DNA from 2 places in the Paenibacillus stellifer genome. Region 1 is predicted to be linked to the other one. Evidence: riboswitches for the same ligand, from Rfam matches in the RefSeq annotation. Region 1 holds a riboswitch; the other holds the start of a gene.
The links. A riboswitch is a leader RNA that binds a small molecule or an ion and turns the genes downstream of it on or off. The one in region 1 is predicted to bind S-adenosylmethionine.

Region 1 (7,591 bases):
CCTTGTCTTCCGGACGGGTTACCAGCAGGTTCGCGTAAGGGGAATCTCCGCTCTCGATGAACAGGGCGTCCTTCGTCGGCACGAGGCCAGCTTCCAGCGCATAGTTGGAATTGATCAGCGCCAGATCGACTTCAGCCAGCTGGCGCGGCAGATTGGCGGCTTCCAGCTCGATAATCTTCAGGTTCTTCTTGTTCTCGACAATATCGGATTTGGTCGAAGCGATGTTGGTCGGGTCCTTCAGTGTGATCAAGCCGTTCTTGGCCAGCAGAATCAGGGCGCGTCCGCCGTTCGTGGCATCGTTCGGAATGGCAACCTTGGCGCCGTCCTTCAGCTCGTCGATCGATTTGATCTTCTTGGAGTATGCGCCGAACGGTTCAACATGAACCGCTACGACAGACGTCAGGCTCCAGCCATTCTTTTGATTCTGGTCATCCAGATAAGGCTTGTGCTGGAAGAAGTTCGCATCCAGTTCGCCTTCGGCCAGCTGTACGTTCGGCTGAACATAATCGGTAAATTCCTTGATTTCCAGCTTGATGCCCTCAGCTTCAAGCTGCGGCGCAATTGCCTTCAGAATCTCGGCATGCGGAACCGGAGAAGCGCCGATAACGAGCGTAACCGGCTCGGCAGCGCTCGGAGCGGAAGAAGCTCCGGCGGAAGGTGCCGTAGAAGCGGAGGAACCGGAAGAAGCATTGTTGTCGCTGCCGCAGGCGGCGAGCATAACAACAAGCGTCAGGCTGAACAAGGTTAGCAGTACTTTTTTCATGATGAATCCCCCTCTAAAGTATGTGTGTACGGCGGCATCCTGCGGTTTCCCCAAACCACGGCGCCACCTCTTTGGCGAGAGTCCTTCCCTTGCGGGCCGGACATCACCGCCTCAATAAGGTATATGGTATAAATCCTTATTTACGTGTGAAATGCCGGACAAGCCGGTCGCCTGCCATCTGCAGCAGTTGCACCAGAACGACAAGCAGGATGATCGAGACGATCATGACTTCCTTCTCATACCGCTGATAGCCGTAGCGGATTGCCAAATCTCCCAGTCCGCCACCGCCGAACATCCCCGACATAGCGGTATAGGAGACCAGCGTTACGACGGTAATCGTCGCTCCCGCCAGAAGGCCAGGACGGGCTTCAGGCAGCAGAACACGCATAATGATCTGTCCGGTCGAGGCCCCCATTCCCTGAGCCGCCTCAATGACGCCGCGATCGACTTCACGCAGCGACGTCTCGACAAGACGCGCGAAGAACGGAGCAGCTCCAATGACAAGCGCCGGGATCATGCCGAGTACACCAATGGAAGTCCCGACCACCGCCCGGCTGAACGGAATCAGCGCAATGCCGAGAATAATGAACGGCACGGACCGGAGAATGTTGACGAGAAAGGAAATCACCGAATAAATAACTCGGGTCAGCTTGTTCTCGGATTTGCCCCACAAATACAGCATGATTCCGAGCGGCAAACCGAGAATTATGGTGAAAATGGTGGAGCTTCCAAGCATTTTCAAGGTATCAGCCGTTCCTGTAAGCATTTCGCTCCAGTCCACGGACGAAAAATCGAGTCCGAATATCATGCCAGCACCTCCACATCAAGCCCCTGAGCCGTCAGCTCAGCGATCGCTCTGCCGGTCGCCTCGCCATCTCCTTCAAAGCGCACGATTAGCTGGCCATATGGCACATCCTTGATCGTCGAGATCGTGCCTTGGAGAATCGCGAAATTCACACCGGCCTGTCCGGCCACGCGTGACAGCGTCGATTCGTAGGTCTTCTCCCCGAGGAAAGTGATCTTCACCGGAAGCGAGAAACTTCCCGTCTGCGCCAGCAGCGCCGCCTGCAGCGGGCCATCCCCCTGGGATTCGCTGCGGATGAATTCCTTCGTCACCTCATGCTTCGGCTTCAGGAACACATCGGTAACAAGTCCCTGTTCAACGATTCCGCCGTCGTGAATGACGGCTACGCGGTCGCAGATGCTCTGAATGACATGCATCTCATGCGTAATCAGAACGATCGTCAGATTGAAGCGCTTGTTAATATCCAGCAGCAGCCGGAGAATCGAGTCCGTTGTCTGCGGGTCCAGCGCCGAGGTCGCCTCGTCGCACAGCAGCACATCCGGATCGTTGGCCAGTGCCCGCGCGATTCCGACCCGCTGCTTCTGCCCGCCGGACAGCTGAGCGGGATACTTGTACCGGTGATCGGTCAGGCCTACGAGCTGGAGCAGCTCCGCCACCTTCCGGTCGATGCTCTCCTTCGGCGTGTGAACAAGCCGGAGCGGGAACGCAATATTGTCGTACACGGTGGCGGAGGACAGCAGATTGAAATGCTGATAGATCATGCCGATCTTGCGCCGCGACTCCTGCAGCTGGCTTTTGCCCAGCCGGGTCAGCTCCGTGCCGTCAACCCACACTTCCCCCTCAGTCGGACGCTCCAGCAGATTGATGCAGCGGATCAGCGTGCTTTTGCCGGCGCCGGAATGACCGATCACCCCGAAGATCTCGCCTTTCCCGATCTGCAGATCCACCTTCGATAGCGCGACCGCAGCCCGCGGGCCCTTTCCGTATACTTTGGTCAAACCCTTCAACTCTATCAAACGTACAGCCTCCCCTAGCCTTCCATTCTCTCAAGTCCTTGCCAGACTTCCCCTGCACATATCAAAAAAGGCCCCGGCGTTCTTCGCTGAACACAGGAGGCCTTCATCATTTATGCATAACGCCCTCTCATCTGCGCAAAGCCGTGAAACCTATCACGACCATGTAGGAATTAGCACCATGACATTGCCGATCTCAAAATGAAATTTGAAATTCGTCAACCGGTTGCCGGGCTTCATCGGGCCTGTCCCTCCGCCACTCTCGATAAGATATTTTATGAAATTTTCATTCCTTAGTATAAAATCCTTTACATGCTTTGTCAAAGATTTTTTAAAGGAAATAGTTGGTTTTATCTCGATTTTCCCAATCTCCGTTCCAGCAGTCTTCCGCTATATCCATATGCCTGCGACAGCGACCGGCACACCATCTCGATGCCAAGCCGCAAATCCTCCAGATGCTCATCCAGATCCTCAAGCCGGATGCGGTCATGCACCCCCTGGTGCAGCTGCCACAAATCGTCCTGAAGCTCGGAGTTCATGTAGTGGATTTCGGCGTTCCGCCGCTTCCGCAGCCGCTGCATCGGCTCCCTGTACCTGTCCTTGATCTCCTCGAGCCTTGCGCATAGATCACGATGGTCCTGATTGTTACGGAACTGCCGAAGCACCGTGAAATAGGAGAAGTGGGCCTTGATCCTGGCGGTGTTGAGGTCATACAGGGTATTGAGCACCGTGCCCAGCTTGTCCAGCAGGGAGAAGACGCGGATGAAGCCGTTCTTGTAAAAATAAACGTATCTTGCATACTCCCCCTGTTCGCTGACGTTCATCTCGTCCATATACCCCGCCTGGACCGACCGGCGAAAAAAAGCAGCGGCGAAATGACTCTGCTCCAGCTCGTCGAGGGAGGTCATGAGTCCGCGGGTCCAGAGCTCCACCCTCCGGTATCCTTGATCCCGGTCCGGATGGGCATTTATATCCTTGCGCAGCAGAGCGGCCAGTCTGGCCATGCTCTCCATCGCTTCTTTCAGCGCGCCTGAATTCTCGCGCGGCGGTTCACCCAGCAGGTTTCGCAGCAACTCCCGCCCCTCCTCTCACAACGTTATCGTTAAAGACGGATCAGCCTCTCAGTCCTCCGGGAAAATAATTCTTCCAGTTCCGGTCGACGAGTTCCACAATATCTTCTCTGGGGAACAGCTCATCCGGATAACCCGGCTTCATCCGGGCGTCGATGACGATCGGCAGGCTGTACCCGATATGGTGCTGTTGCAGCTTCGCCTCGGCATAAATATCGGTCGCCGGATTGAAGCGGGTGAAGACGGTCCACAGGAACGACACCTGTGTCCGCACCGTTTCGGTCGCGTTGTCGACCAGAATGACGAGCGGCCATTTCGTGTTCTTCTCGCTCAGAATGCCGGGAAGACGCTTCGCAAGCTCGGGATCTTCGGTGAACGAAGGCCCCGACACGACCAGACAGCCGCCGCAATAAGGCGCCGCATCCCCGATGCCGGGAATCAGGCCCTCGTCATAGCTGCGCGGCAGCTCGCGCTTCTTGTCGCCGACGCCCATAAGCACGCCCTTGCTGCCGTGGTTCATCCGCTTCCCGGTATAATCGAGCGTATCATGCGATGTGTTGTTGAAGATGAACAGATCGACCGCCGGATCGAACCGTTCCAGCACAGTCTCCAGCAGCAGCGGGAAATTCGCCAGATCAACCGGCTCATTCGTTAGAATCAGGAACTTGGTCAGAGACAGCTGGCCTTCGCCCAGAATCCGGAAGGCGGAGACGAGCGCTTCCCGGGAATAGCTCTCGCGCACGACGGCGGAAGCCAGCGTGTGGGAGCCGGATTCCGAGTACGCCCACAAGAATTTGACGGACGGCATCACGAGCGGATAGGCCGGCGACAGCAGACGCTGCAGGAAATCGCCGAGATAGTAATCCTCCTGGCGCGGCTTGCCAACAATGGTCGCCGGATAGATGGCGTCCTTCCGCCGCCACATGCGCTGCACCTGCAGGATCGGGAAATCATGCTGCAGGGAGTAGTAGCCGTAATGGTCGCCGAACGGGCCCTCCGGCCGCCGGACATGAGGCGGGACAAGCCCGCGGATCACGAATTCGGCTTCGGCCGGCATGCGGTGGCCGCCCATCGGGTCCTGCACCATCGGCAAGCGGCCGCCCATGACTAGGGAAGCCAGCAGCAGCTCCGGCATGCGCTCCGGAACGGGTGCGATAGCTGTCGCGATGAGTGCGGGCGGTCCGCCGATGAAGACGGAGACCGGGAGCGCCTCATTACGCTGCTCAGCCTCGAAATGGTGGAAGCCGCCGCCCTTGTGAATCTGCCAGTGAACACCGGTCGTCTGATCGTCATAGATCTGAATCCGGTACATGCCGAGGTTATGATCCTTCGGATTCGAAGGGCTCTCGGTATAGACCAGCGGCAGCGTCACGAACGGGCCGCCATCCTCCTGCCAGCTCGTTACCCGGGGCAGCCCCTTGAGTGGGTCCGTGCTTTGGCAGACGTTCAGGATGGGCGCCTCCCCCTGGGAGACGTTCTTGACCCCCACCTTCAGGAGATCAAACAGCATGCCCTTCTCCTTCCACACGCCGCTTACCGTCGGCGGAAGCAGTGTCTCCACAGCTCCCATCATCGCTTTCATCAGCGCCTCGGGACGCGGGCCGAAGGCCTGGTCCGTACGCCGCTCCGTGCCGAACAGATTCGTCACGACCGGGAACGGCGTACCCTTCACATTGGTGAACAGCAGGGCCGGTCCTTCTTCCTGAATGACCCGGCGGTGAATCTCCGCCAGCTCCAGATAAGGATCGACCGGCGCCTCGATGACCGCAAGGTCTTTGTCTTTCCGCAATTGCTCTATCCATTCACGCAAATTACGATATCCCAAAATAGTGTTCCTCCTTGAATCGACTCTATTCGATCCGTATACGAAAAGGCGGCCCGCTTCCGCGCTTTCATGCATCCGGCCGCCTTTCGTTTCCTATATGTTATGTTCTATTTCTCTTGTTCGGGCGGAATGACCGCCCGTGCCTGTCCTGCACTCTGTTCAGGCCGCGATTTCCGCTGACTGCCCGCCGCAGAGCCGGCGACACGGGGCCTTGACGCGGCTCCCGGACTGCCAAGCTGCCGGACGCGGACGCTCATATAGATCAGGATGCCGAAGAGTCCTGAACTGAACGCAGCGTAAGCTGGCGCACCGGACCGATACCACGCTTCATCGCCGAGCGCGAATACAGCGCTGCTCAGCACTTGCAGCGTGCCCAGAAGAACAGCGGCGATTCCGAGCTTCTTAAGCTCCGGATAGCCTGCGCCATGCTTCCAGAAGGCTAGATGCCCGAGCAGCGCGGTAAGGCCAAACAGCGCAAGCACCGCGAGCCGGTGCAGCAAGACGACGCCCGTTCCGCCCGCCAGCCTGGTTATGATAGCGCTGATATGTAACGGCCAGCTGCCCGAGACGGCTGTGCGCACATCCATGCGGCTGACGTAAACGCCCAGCCACATCACCAGGCAGGCGAAGACGGCGGTCGCCCACGTCAGATTCCGGAAGGCCGGGGGAATGCCCGGCTTGTCCTTATTTTGATCAAGAGCCGGGTCCCGGCCCGCTCCCAGCGCCAGCATCAGCGAGCCCGCGAACGACATCATCGTGAAGCCCAGCTGCAGCGGCATGACAGCGGCGGACCAGGACCAGACGGCCGCGAACACCGCCAGCACCGCCTGGATCAAGGCGAACAGCAGCGTAAAGCCGGCATAAATCCGAAGCTCATGGCGGAGTTTGATGTACAGTCGGAAGCCCAGCACCGAAGCCAGGGCGGCCAATCCGCTGAGCAGGAGATAGCTCCATTCGATCAGCTGTCCCAGCGTATGCGCCTGAGATAGCACCCCGCCATTGGGCGGCCATTCGCTGCCGCGTCCAAGCCCGTAGCCCGGCCCCATCACAAGAGCGCCGCCCATGAGAGCCATGAACATCAGAATACAAGTTATGTAGCCAAGCCGCCTATACGGTCTGCCGGACATCTCTCTCACCCACCGTTGTTGGGATTTTTATGGAATGGAGTCATGCCTCTCGGCTTGCTTGTTTAAGAAATTATGCGTTTCCATTATACCCTATCGGCACAGGTCCGGCATCTGACATTTACATAAGTTTTGAAGTAATAGGCCTTGGTTGTACAAAATCGCCGCCTTCCTGGGTAACCCGTCGAAAGCGGCGAATGGCGGTTATTTCTGAATGGTGTGGTGCACCTGATCGGCCCGGTCGAGGAAATCCTCGATTTCCTGTCTCGATTTGCGAAGCTTGTTGACGAACCGGATCAGTTCTTTTCCGTCTGAATAAGCGACAAAGCTCGGAATGCCGAGGATATTCTGTTCCTGGCTCACCTCGCCTACCGCATCCACGTCCACTTCGACAAGCGTCAGCTTATCCTTGTACTTCTCTTCAACGTCCGGCATGAACGGATTTATGAATTTGCAATCTCCGCACCAGTCCGCCTTGAAGACCGCTACCGTCAATCCCGGCGACTCGATCGCCTTCTGAAATTCAGCGGGAGAGCTGATTTTATCCATCCCTTGCACCGTCCCTTCTTAAGTTCAGCATATTGCTATTGTTGGCTTGAAATCATCATGGATGTATGCAAAATGCTCATTTCACAGTAATTCTGCTTCCTCTCTAAGTGAAGCAAAATGCGCACGCGAAGTCAAATCATGGAGCAAAGGACCTATTCCTTCTCCCGCATGCGTGCAGGCTGCAGCTTCATCAGCGGGTTCAGCAGCTTGCGGACAGGCCGCGGATAGCTGGACAGCTCGGCCGCGCTCAGGACGCCGAAGATGATCAGCACAACCAGATACAAAGCGACAACGCTGGCACCGGTCAGCAGGCATGCAATCAAATACGCCACACGGTCGGGCAGAAGACCCGCCAGATGGATGCCTGCCTCATTTAGGCCGTAGCCCACGGCGGCGGACACCAACACGGCGATCAGATAACCGCCCCAGCGCTTGCCCATAA
Region 2 (7,591 bases), 2.7 Mb from region 1:
GGCTGTTATGCTGTTATCAATATTTAGTTCTGCATTACAAAGTCGCGTTCCACCTTGGCATCCTCACGGTCGAACACCTTCAGGATATCGTATTGCGTGTTGCGCTGAGCCGGAATTTTGCCAGCCTCGCGGATGATCTGCAGAATTTGCTCGATATTGACCTTATGCGTAGCTCCGGCGGAGGATACGACATTCTCCTCGATCATCGTACTGCCGAAGTCGTTGCAGCCGTACTGCAGGGACAGCTTGCCGACCTCCGGTCCCATCGTTACCCAGGACGACTGGAAGTTCTTGATGTTGTCCAGAACAAGCCGGCTGATCGCAACGGTCTTGAGATATTCCTCCGGCGTCTGCCGGGACAGCTTCAGATTCGTATTGTCCGGCTGGAACGTCCAGGAGATGAAGGCCAGGAAGCCCTCGGAGTTATAGTTGTTCCCGATGCACTCGTCCTGCGCGTCACGGACGCGCAGCAGATGCAGGGCCCGTTCCTCCATGCTCTCGCCAAGTCCGATCACCATCGTTGCCGTCGTATTCATGCCAATCCGGTGCGCCGTCTTCATGACGTCCATCCAGTCATGCCAGGAGCCCTTCAGACGGCTGATTTTGCGGCGGGTGCGGTCGTCCAGAATCTCTGCGCCCCCTCCCGGCAGCGAATCGAGGCCGGCGGCGTGAATCTGCCGCAGCGTCTCTTCGAGCGTCAAGCCCGACAATTCTTTCATCTTCATGATCTCTGCCGGCGAGAACGAGTGCATCGTAATCCCCGGGAAGCGCTGCTTGATGCCTTTCAACAGATCCGTATAATAGCTGAACGGCAAATTTGGGTTGGTGCCGCCCTGCATCAGAATCTCGGTTCCATTCACAGCAATCGTCTCACGGATCTTCTCGAAGATCGTTTCATCCGGAAGCACATAGCCCTCCTCGGAGCCCGGTCTGCGGTAAAATGCGCAGAAGCGACAGTACACATCGCAAATATTCGTATAGTTGATATTCCGTCCGATTACAAAGGTCGCCACCGGCTCCGGATGCCAGCGTTTCATGATTACATCCGCGGCGGCGCCCATCTTCTCGATTTCATTGCTCTCAAACAGTCTGACCGTATCTTCAAGCCCCAGGCGTTCGCCCTGCAGCGCTTTGTTCAGAATGGCGTCAATCGCGCTCATCATATCTCCTCCTTTTACAGCCCAAGCCTAAACTCCAGCCTTCCTAACTTTTAATAAAATTTGCATGACAACGAATATGTCCGTGGAATCATGGTAACATATCCGTCCCTGCTTGAAAAATATCTTTTTTTCGCGACCGCTTCTCTTTCAGCTGTAGAAACCAAGGATATACGCCTGACGGCTCCCTTATTGACGACATGCATTTACCGGAAAAATACGCCGGATTTAAGCGCAAAGCTTAGGCATTGTTAGGTTTACAAAAAAACAGAAGCGTCAAATCGACGCTTCTCTTCAGTCCTATTGGCGGTCAGCCGCCCCCCTCACACGATTCGTGATGGCAGACACTCAGCGGACCAGTAGTTAACCTTCGAGGCCGGCTGCGGTCTCGATCTCCGCCCGGGCCGCTTCCAGGGCCTGATCGAGGTCGGAGATCAGGTCGTCAACATGCTCGACGCCGACCGAAAAGCGCAGCAGACGGTCGTCGACGCCGACCGCGTCGCGGATTTCAGCCGGGATATCCGCATGCGTCTGGATAGCCGGGTACGTCATCAGCGACTCAACGCCGCCGAGGCTCTCCGCGAAGGCGATCAGCTTGATATGGCGCAGAATCGGCTCCACATAAGCGGCATTCTTGACCTTGAAGGAGAAAATGCCGGTGTTGCCGCTCGATTGGCGGCGCTGGATCTCATAACCGGGATGATCCGAAAGCCCGGGATGATACACCTCCGCGATCGCCGGATGCTCCTTCAGATGGCGGGCGATGGCCAGCGCATTGCTCTCATGCCGCTCCATCCGCAGCGCCAGCGTCTTCATGCCTCTCATCAGCTGGTAGCTGTCGCTCGGGGACAGCACTGCGCCGATGGAGTTGTGCAAGATCGCCATCTCCTGCGACAGCGCCTCTCCCTTCGTCACGATCAGGCCGGCCAGCACATCGTTGTGTCCGCCAAGATATTTGGTGGCGCTGTGGATAATGATATCGGCGCCAAGCTCAAGCGGCCGCTGGAAGTATGGGGTGAGCAGCGTGTTGTCCACAATCGTCAGCAGGCCGTGGGGCTTGGCCCATGTACAGACCGCTTCGATATCCGTAATCATCATCAGCGGATTCGTCGGCGTCTCGATGAAGACGGCTTTCGTGTTCTCCCTGCGCACCGCTTCCAGCGCTTCAAGATCATTGGTATCCACATACGAAGCAGTGACTCCGAACCTTGACATAATCCGCTCCAGCATCCGGTATGTACCTCCGTACAGATCAAGGGAGACGATGAGATGATCGCCCTGGCTGAAGTAGGCGAAGATCGTCTGCAGAGCGGCCATGCCGGAGCTGCAAGCAAAAGCAACGTCGCCGGATTCCAGCTCGGCGGCTGCACACTCAAGTACCGAGCGCGTAGGGTTCTTGGTCCGGATATAATCGAAGCCGGTGCTCTGTCCCAGGCGCGGATGCCGGAACGCTGTGGATTGGTAGATCGGATAATTCACTGCGCCGGTGGCCGGATCCTCCTGGGAGCCGATTTGGGCGAGCCTGCTTTCAATTCTGAGCTTGTCGTTCATGGTTATTTCCTCCCGAATGTTCATGCGGGTCAGGCATCCCGACGTCAAAGACCCTCAGCCTGTCTGCATATGATGGTTTAGGTTATTGCCTAATTGAAGCCATTGCCAATTGCGGTTGTCAGATCATCGGTCCGATGTCGTAGGGTGTCTCCTGGTAGACGTAGTAATTCAGCCAGTTGGAGAACAGCAGGTTCGCGTGGGCCCGCCATACCGCCGGCGGCGTCCGGTTTGGATCGTCATTTGGAAAATAATGCTTCGGCAGCGCTATCTCCATCCCCTTGGCGATGTCCCGCTCGTACTCCCCTTTAAGTGAGAAGGGGTCGTACTCGGAATGCCCCGTTACGAAGATCTGGCGGCCGTCGCGCGTGGCGACCAAGTAGATGCCGGCTTCGTCCGATTCCGCCAAAATCTGCAGATCCGGAGAGTTCTCGATATCCTCGCGGGAGATATCCGTATGCCGGGAATGCGGCACATGGAACAGCTCATCAAAGCCGCGCAGCAGCTTCGTATTCGGCGCCAATACATTATGCGGGAACACTCCGAAGCATTTGTCGGGAAGTCCGATTTTGCGAACTCCGAAATGATAGTACAATCCCGCCTGGGCCGCCCAACATATATGCATCGTCGAGGTTACGTTATCCTTGCTCCACTCGAAGATGCGCTGCAATTCCTCCCAGTAGTTCACGTCCTCGAATTCCATCTGCTCCACCGGCGCGCCGGTAATAATCAATCCGTCCAGACGGCGGTCTGCAATTTCATCGAACGTTTTGTAGAAGCTCTTCAGATGCTCGGCTGAGGTATTCTTCGAGGTGTGGGTGCTCGGGTGAAGCAGCGTCACATCGACTTGAAGAGGCGAGTTGCCTACCAGACGCAGCAGTTGGGTCTCTGTCGTCTCTTTCGTCGGCATCAGATTCAGTATGGCAATCCGAAGGGGGCGTATATCCTGGTGAAAGGCCTGGCTTTCATCCATGACGAATATATTTTCCCCGGATAAAATCTCTTTGGCTGGCAGGCTGTCCGGAATCTTGATAGGCACTCTAGGTCACTCCTTCATCATGTTGACAAAATTTACAAAATAAAAACCTTTCCCGCACAAACGAGAAAGGTCATATGTATACACCTATGATTCTCTCTCATCTGCCAGAGTCACGCATTCCAGACAATTGCTGCTGGATACGTCTCTGCAAGAATTAGCACCGTGCGTTTACCGCCGGTTGCCGGGTTTCATCGGGCCAGTCCCTCCACCTGCTCTTGATAAGATCGGTTCATATTCAGTTCAAATTCTTATTATTCAATATAAGTGATGAACCTTATCTCGTCAAGTCCATATACTGGTGTTGCGGCTTCGAATATAACAACAATTTTGCTTGAAAGAGCCTACCTCCGGCGTTATACTGAACAAGGGTTTTGAGCAGGACTGACAGGTATCGACTTATTCTGAGAATACAAGAGGTGAGATGAAGAATGGAAGGCGACCCGAGTAAGCGGCACAATGCCGATCAGGAACAACCGTACAGGAGTAACATCAGCTTGCCGGCGGCGGGAGCGCTTCTTCTTCATGCCTTCGGAATTTAAGCGGCCTCTTTGTGTGCAGAACTGCCGGCCAAGCTGATGTCTTCCTTGTGCTTTCTTAAGCATATCCCTGGGCAAGATAGGGAAAGAAGGAGTGAATCAGATGAAAATCCGGCTGGTCAACGCAGGCGTATTTACGCCTGTAGACGATATTGAAGCAACCCTTGCTCCGCCGGCGGAAGGATTCTACTGGATCGACGCCGATGTGGATGATCTGGGACTGTTGCAACCCTTGTTCAATCTGCATGATCTGGCCGTGGAGGACTGCCTCAGCGATGAGGAACAACGGCCCAAAATCGAAATTTATGAATCCCATTATTTTATTGTGGTGAACAGCATCCGTTTTGACGACGAGGAGATTTTCCTCCGGGCGTTGAATATTTTCCTGGGACGGCACTTTATCATTACCGTCACGAAGCAGAAAATCCACGAGCTGCGCGCCGTGAAGCCGATTCTGTGGGAACAGGAAGTCAGCGAGCCCGACCGTTTCCTCTACCTGCTCATCGACCTTGTCGTGGACAATTATTTCGCCGTCGGCGACCGGATCGAAGCGCGGATCGAGAAGCTGGAAGAGGATATCCTGATGCATACCAAGAAGAGTCATCTTAGCGAAATCATCGGTCTGCGAAGCGAAATTCTGTGGCTGAAGAAGATGCTCGGCCCGCAGAAGGAAGTCGTCAACACCCTGAACAAAAAAGATCTCCGCCTGATCGACGATCAGCTGCAGAAATATTTTAGCGACATCTACGAGAACGCCGTGAAAATCTCCGAAACATTTGAAACCTACCGCGATCTGATGGGCAACTTGCGCGAAGCCTATCAGTCCAGTATCGCCAACCGGGCGAATGAAATCATGCGGGTGTTCACGGCGATTACGACGATATTCATGCCCCTCACCGTCATAACCGGCATCTACGGGATGAACTTCGAGAACATCCCCGAGATCCATACGAAATACGGCTACTACGGCGTTATCGGCGTTATGGTTGCGCTGGGCTGCGGGATGCTCTATATATTCCGCAAAAAAGAATGGCTGTAGTCCAAATACACATCATCCATTAGGAGAACGGCTGGGCCTCCCGCATTTTTGCGGGAGGCTTTTTGTTCGGTTGGCAACTGCCTCAATGATGGCTGTAACCTCCATGTTGAGCGTGACTCCGTAATGGCAGCAGGCTCCATGTTGACCCAAGCACCGTAATGGCCGCGGCTTCAATGACAGCCTACACTTCAAATAGCCGCAGCTCACCTCGTATACCTTGGCCCTTGTCCGGTTATGCTGGACGCCCTTTATCTCCGCCGGCCTTAGCTCCGCCTTCATGACGGTGTGCATCGTTCTCCTGGCGGAAGCGGATCCGGAGCAGCCGAAGGCGTTCATAATACGGCTCAAGCCCTCCGGCCGGGGCGAACTGCTCCCCGTATACCTTGTGCAGAACTGGCTTCAGCAGCAGATCGCCAAGCTCCCGGTACGCTTCCCAAGCGTTCTTCTGATCTTCAGGCGCCATCTCCGAGAGCTCCCGGTCGATCAGCGGATCGACTCTGTACCCTTCCTTGTCAAGCTCCTCGACGGTTTCCAGAACTTCCCGGCGGGTGCAGGCCCCGCGCTCCTTAAGCTCTTCCATGCCGAGGCCGTCAGCCATGCCCTGCAAGATCAGCCTCCGCAGCCTTAAACGGTCAAGCTGCTTCCGATATTTAATCTCCTTCTGCTTGTACAGCCAGGATACGTAGGCCTGTTCTTCAATCTTTCCCGCCACCCAGCTCAACGGAAATTCATGGCTTCGTTCGGCTGCCGAGGTAATGCCCAGAATCTCCTCGCCGTACTGAGCCGCCTTCGCATCGCCCACGCCGGGAATCTGCAGCAGCTCTTCCATCGTTCGCGGAAGGTAAGCACTGAGCAGCCGCAGCAGCCGGTTGCTTGCCAGCAAATACGGAGCCTTCCGTTCCGCCGACGACTGCCGTCTTCTCCAGGTGCACAGCTCCTCATGCACCGTCTCATTTCCGTACAGCTCGCTGTAATACTGTAGCTTCAACTGCTCCTGATTCCGGGCCGTCGCGTGCTCTTCTTCGTGAAAAGCTCCGTCGATAAGCGCCCGGTAGCCTTCCGCCATCTTCACGGCGAGCTGGTGCCGGTACACGCCAAGCAGCTCATTCCATGAGCTGCCTTCAAACCAGAGGGAGTCGGCTTGGTCCTCGCCTGCGACAAACTCCCGCCACCCCAGACTCCAGATGCCCTCTTCCTCGCCAATCCATACCTGGGCGTGGCCTCCTGAGGCCTCGTCCGCCGCTTTATACAGCCGGTTCATAAATACGATTTGCATTGCATTCCCGCCTTTGCCAATAATTTAGGGTCACAGTATGCTCGCCAAAGCCGGAGCGAACACAGAAGCATCCGCCGCTTAAGGATAACTCGGAGCAGATTGCGTCCGAACGCAAAAAAGCGCCTCTCCCACGTAATTTCGTGAAAGAGGCGCTTCCTCTTTGGTTCCGCTATACTATTCATCCATACAATACCATATTTATCGGAACAGTCAATCCCTTTTACGCAAAGAATGAGTTCTATACTCCCGCGAGCGCCAGCTTCGCCAGTCCTACGGCCCCGGCGAGTCCCGCGTTGTCTCCAAGCTGCGGAGGAACAACATAGCTCTCGATATCAGCGGCGAGCGCGGCATGTGACACATAGCCGTTCAAGAGCTCCTGCAGCTTCGAACGGATCAGCGGGAACAGCTGGCTCTGCTTCATTACGCCCCCGCCCATCACAATCTTCTGCGGAGACAGGATCAGCACGTAGTTCATCAGCGCGTGGGCGAGATAATGAGCCTCCATCTCCCAGGCGGGATGCCCGGGCTCAAGCTCGGCCGCAGGCTTGCCCCAGCGCTTGCCGATCGCCGGTCCAGCCGCGAGTCCTTCCAGGCAGTCTCCGTGATAAGGACAGAAGCCCTCGTATCGATCCTCCGGATGACGGCGGACGAAGATATGTCCCATCTCCGGATGGGACAGGCCATGAATCAGACGGCCGCCAACGACAGCGCCTGCTCCGATCCCGGTGCCGACCGTAATATACAGGCAGCTATCGAGCTCTTGCGCAGCTCCCCAGGTATATTCGCCAAGCGCCGCGCCATTGACGTCAGTGTCAAAACCGATCGGCACGTTCAGCACCTCGGACACCGCGCCTACCAGATTAAATCCTCCCCAATGTGGCTTGGGAGTCGTCGTTACATAGCCGTAAGTCGGGCTTCCCTTAACCGGATCGATCGGCCCGAACGAGCCAATGCCAATCGCTTCAACCGGCTTGCCACTAAAATAATCAAACACCT

Region 2: another riboswitch for S-adenosylmethionine. It lies ahead of metA (homoserine O-acetyltransferase MetA); the one in region 1 lies ahead of PSTEL_RS21495 (methionine ABC transporter ATP-binding protein).

The regions. Positions count from the first base shown of each region.
Region 1 covers NZ_CP009286.1:4,659,223-4,666,813, forward strand. Annotated here, with positions in the region: gene PSTEL_RS21485 (MetQ/NlpA family ABC transporter substrate-binding protein) at 1-763, opposite strand, end outside; gene PSTEL_RS21490 (methionine ABC transporter permease) at 900-1,568, opposite strand; gene PSTEL_RS21495 (methionine ABC transporter ATP-binding protein) at 1,568-2,584, opposite strand; SAM riboswitch class I at 2,709-2,853, opposite strand; gene PSTEL_RS21500 (Cthe_2314 family HEPN domain-containing protein) at 2,932-3,654, opposite strand; gene PSTEL_RS21505 (UbiD family decarboxylase) at 3,695-5,476, opposite strand; gene PSTEL_RS21510 (COX15/CtaA family protein) at 5,584-6,603, opposite strand; gene PSTEL_RS21515 (thioredoxin family protein) at 6,805-7,149, opposite strand; gene PSTEL_RS21520 (putative polysaccharide biosynthesis protein) at 7,302-7,591, opposite strand, start outside.
Region 2 covers NZ_CP009286.1:1,938,022-1,945,612, reverse strand. Annotated here, with positions in the region: gene mqnC (cyclic dehypoxanthinyl futalosine synthase) at 24-1,160, opposite strand; gene PSTEL_RS08645 (aminotransferase class I/II-fold pyridoxal phosphate-dependent enzyme) at 1,521-2,708, opposite strand; gene metA (homoserine O-acetyltransferase MetA) at 2,827-3,744, opposite strand; SAM riboswitch class I at 3,839-3,969, opposite strand; gene corA (magnesium/cobalt transporter CorA) at 4,384-5,319, shown strand; gene PSTEL_RS08630 (HRDC domain-containing protein) at 5,552-6,595, opposite strand; gene PSTEL_RS08625 (ROK family protein) at 6,834-7,591, opposite strand, start outside.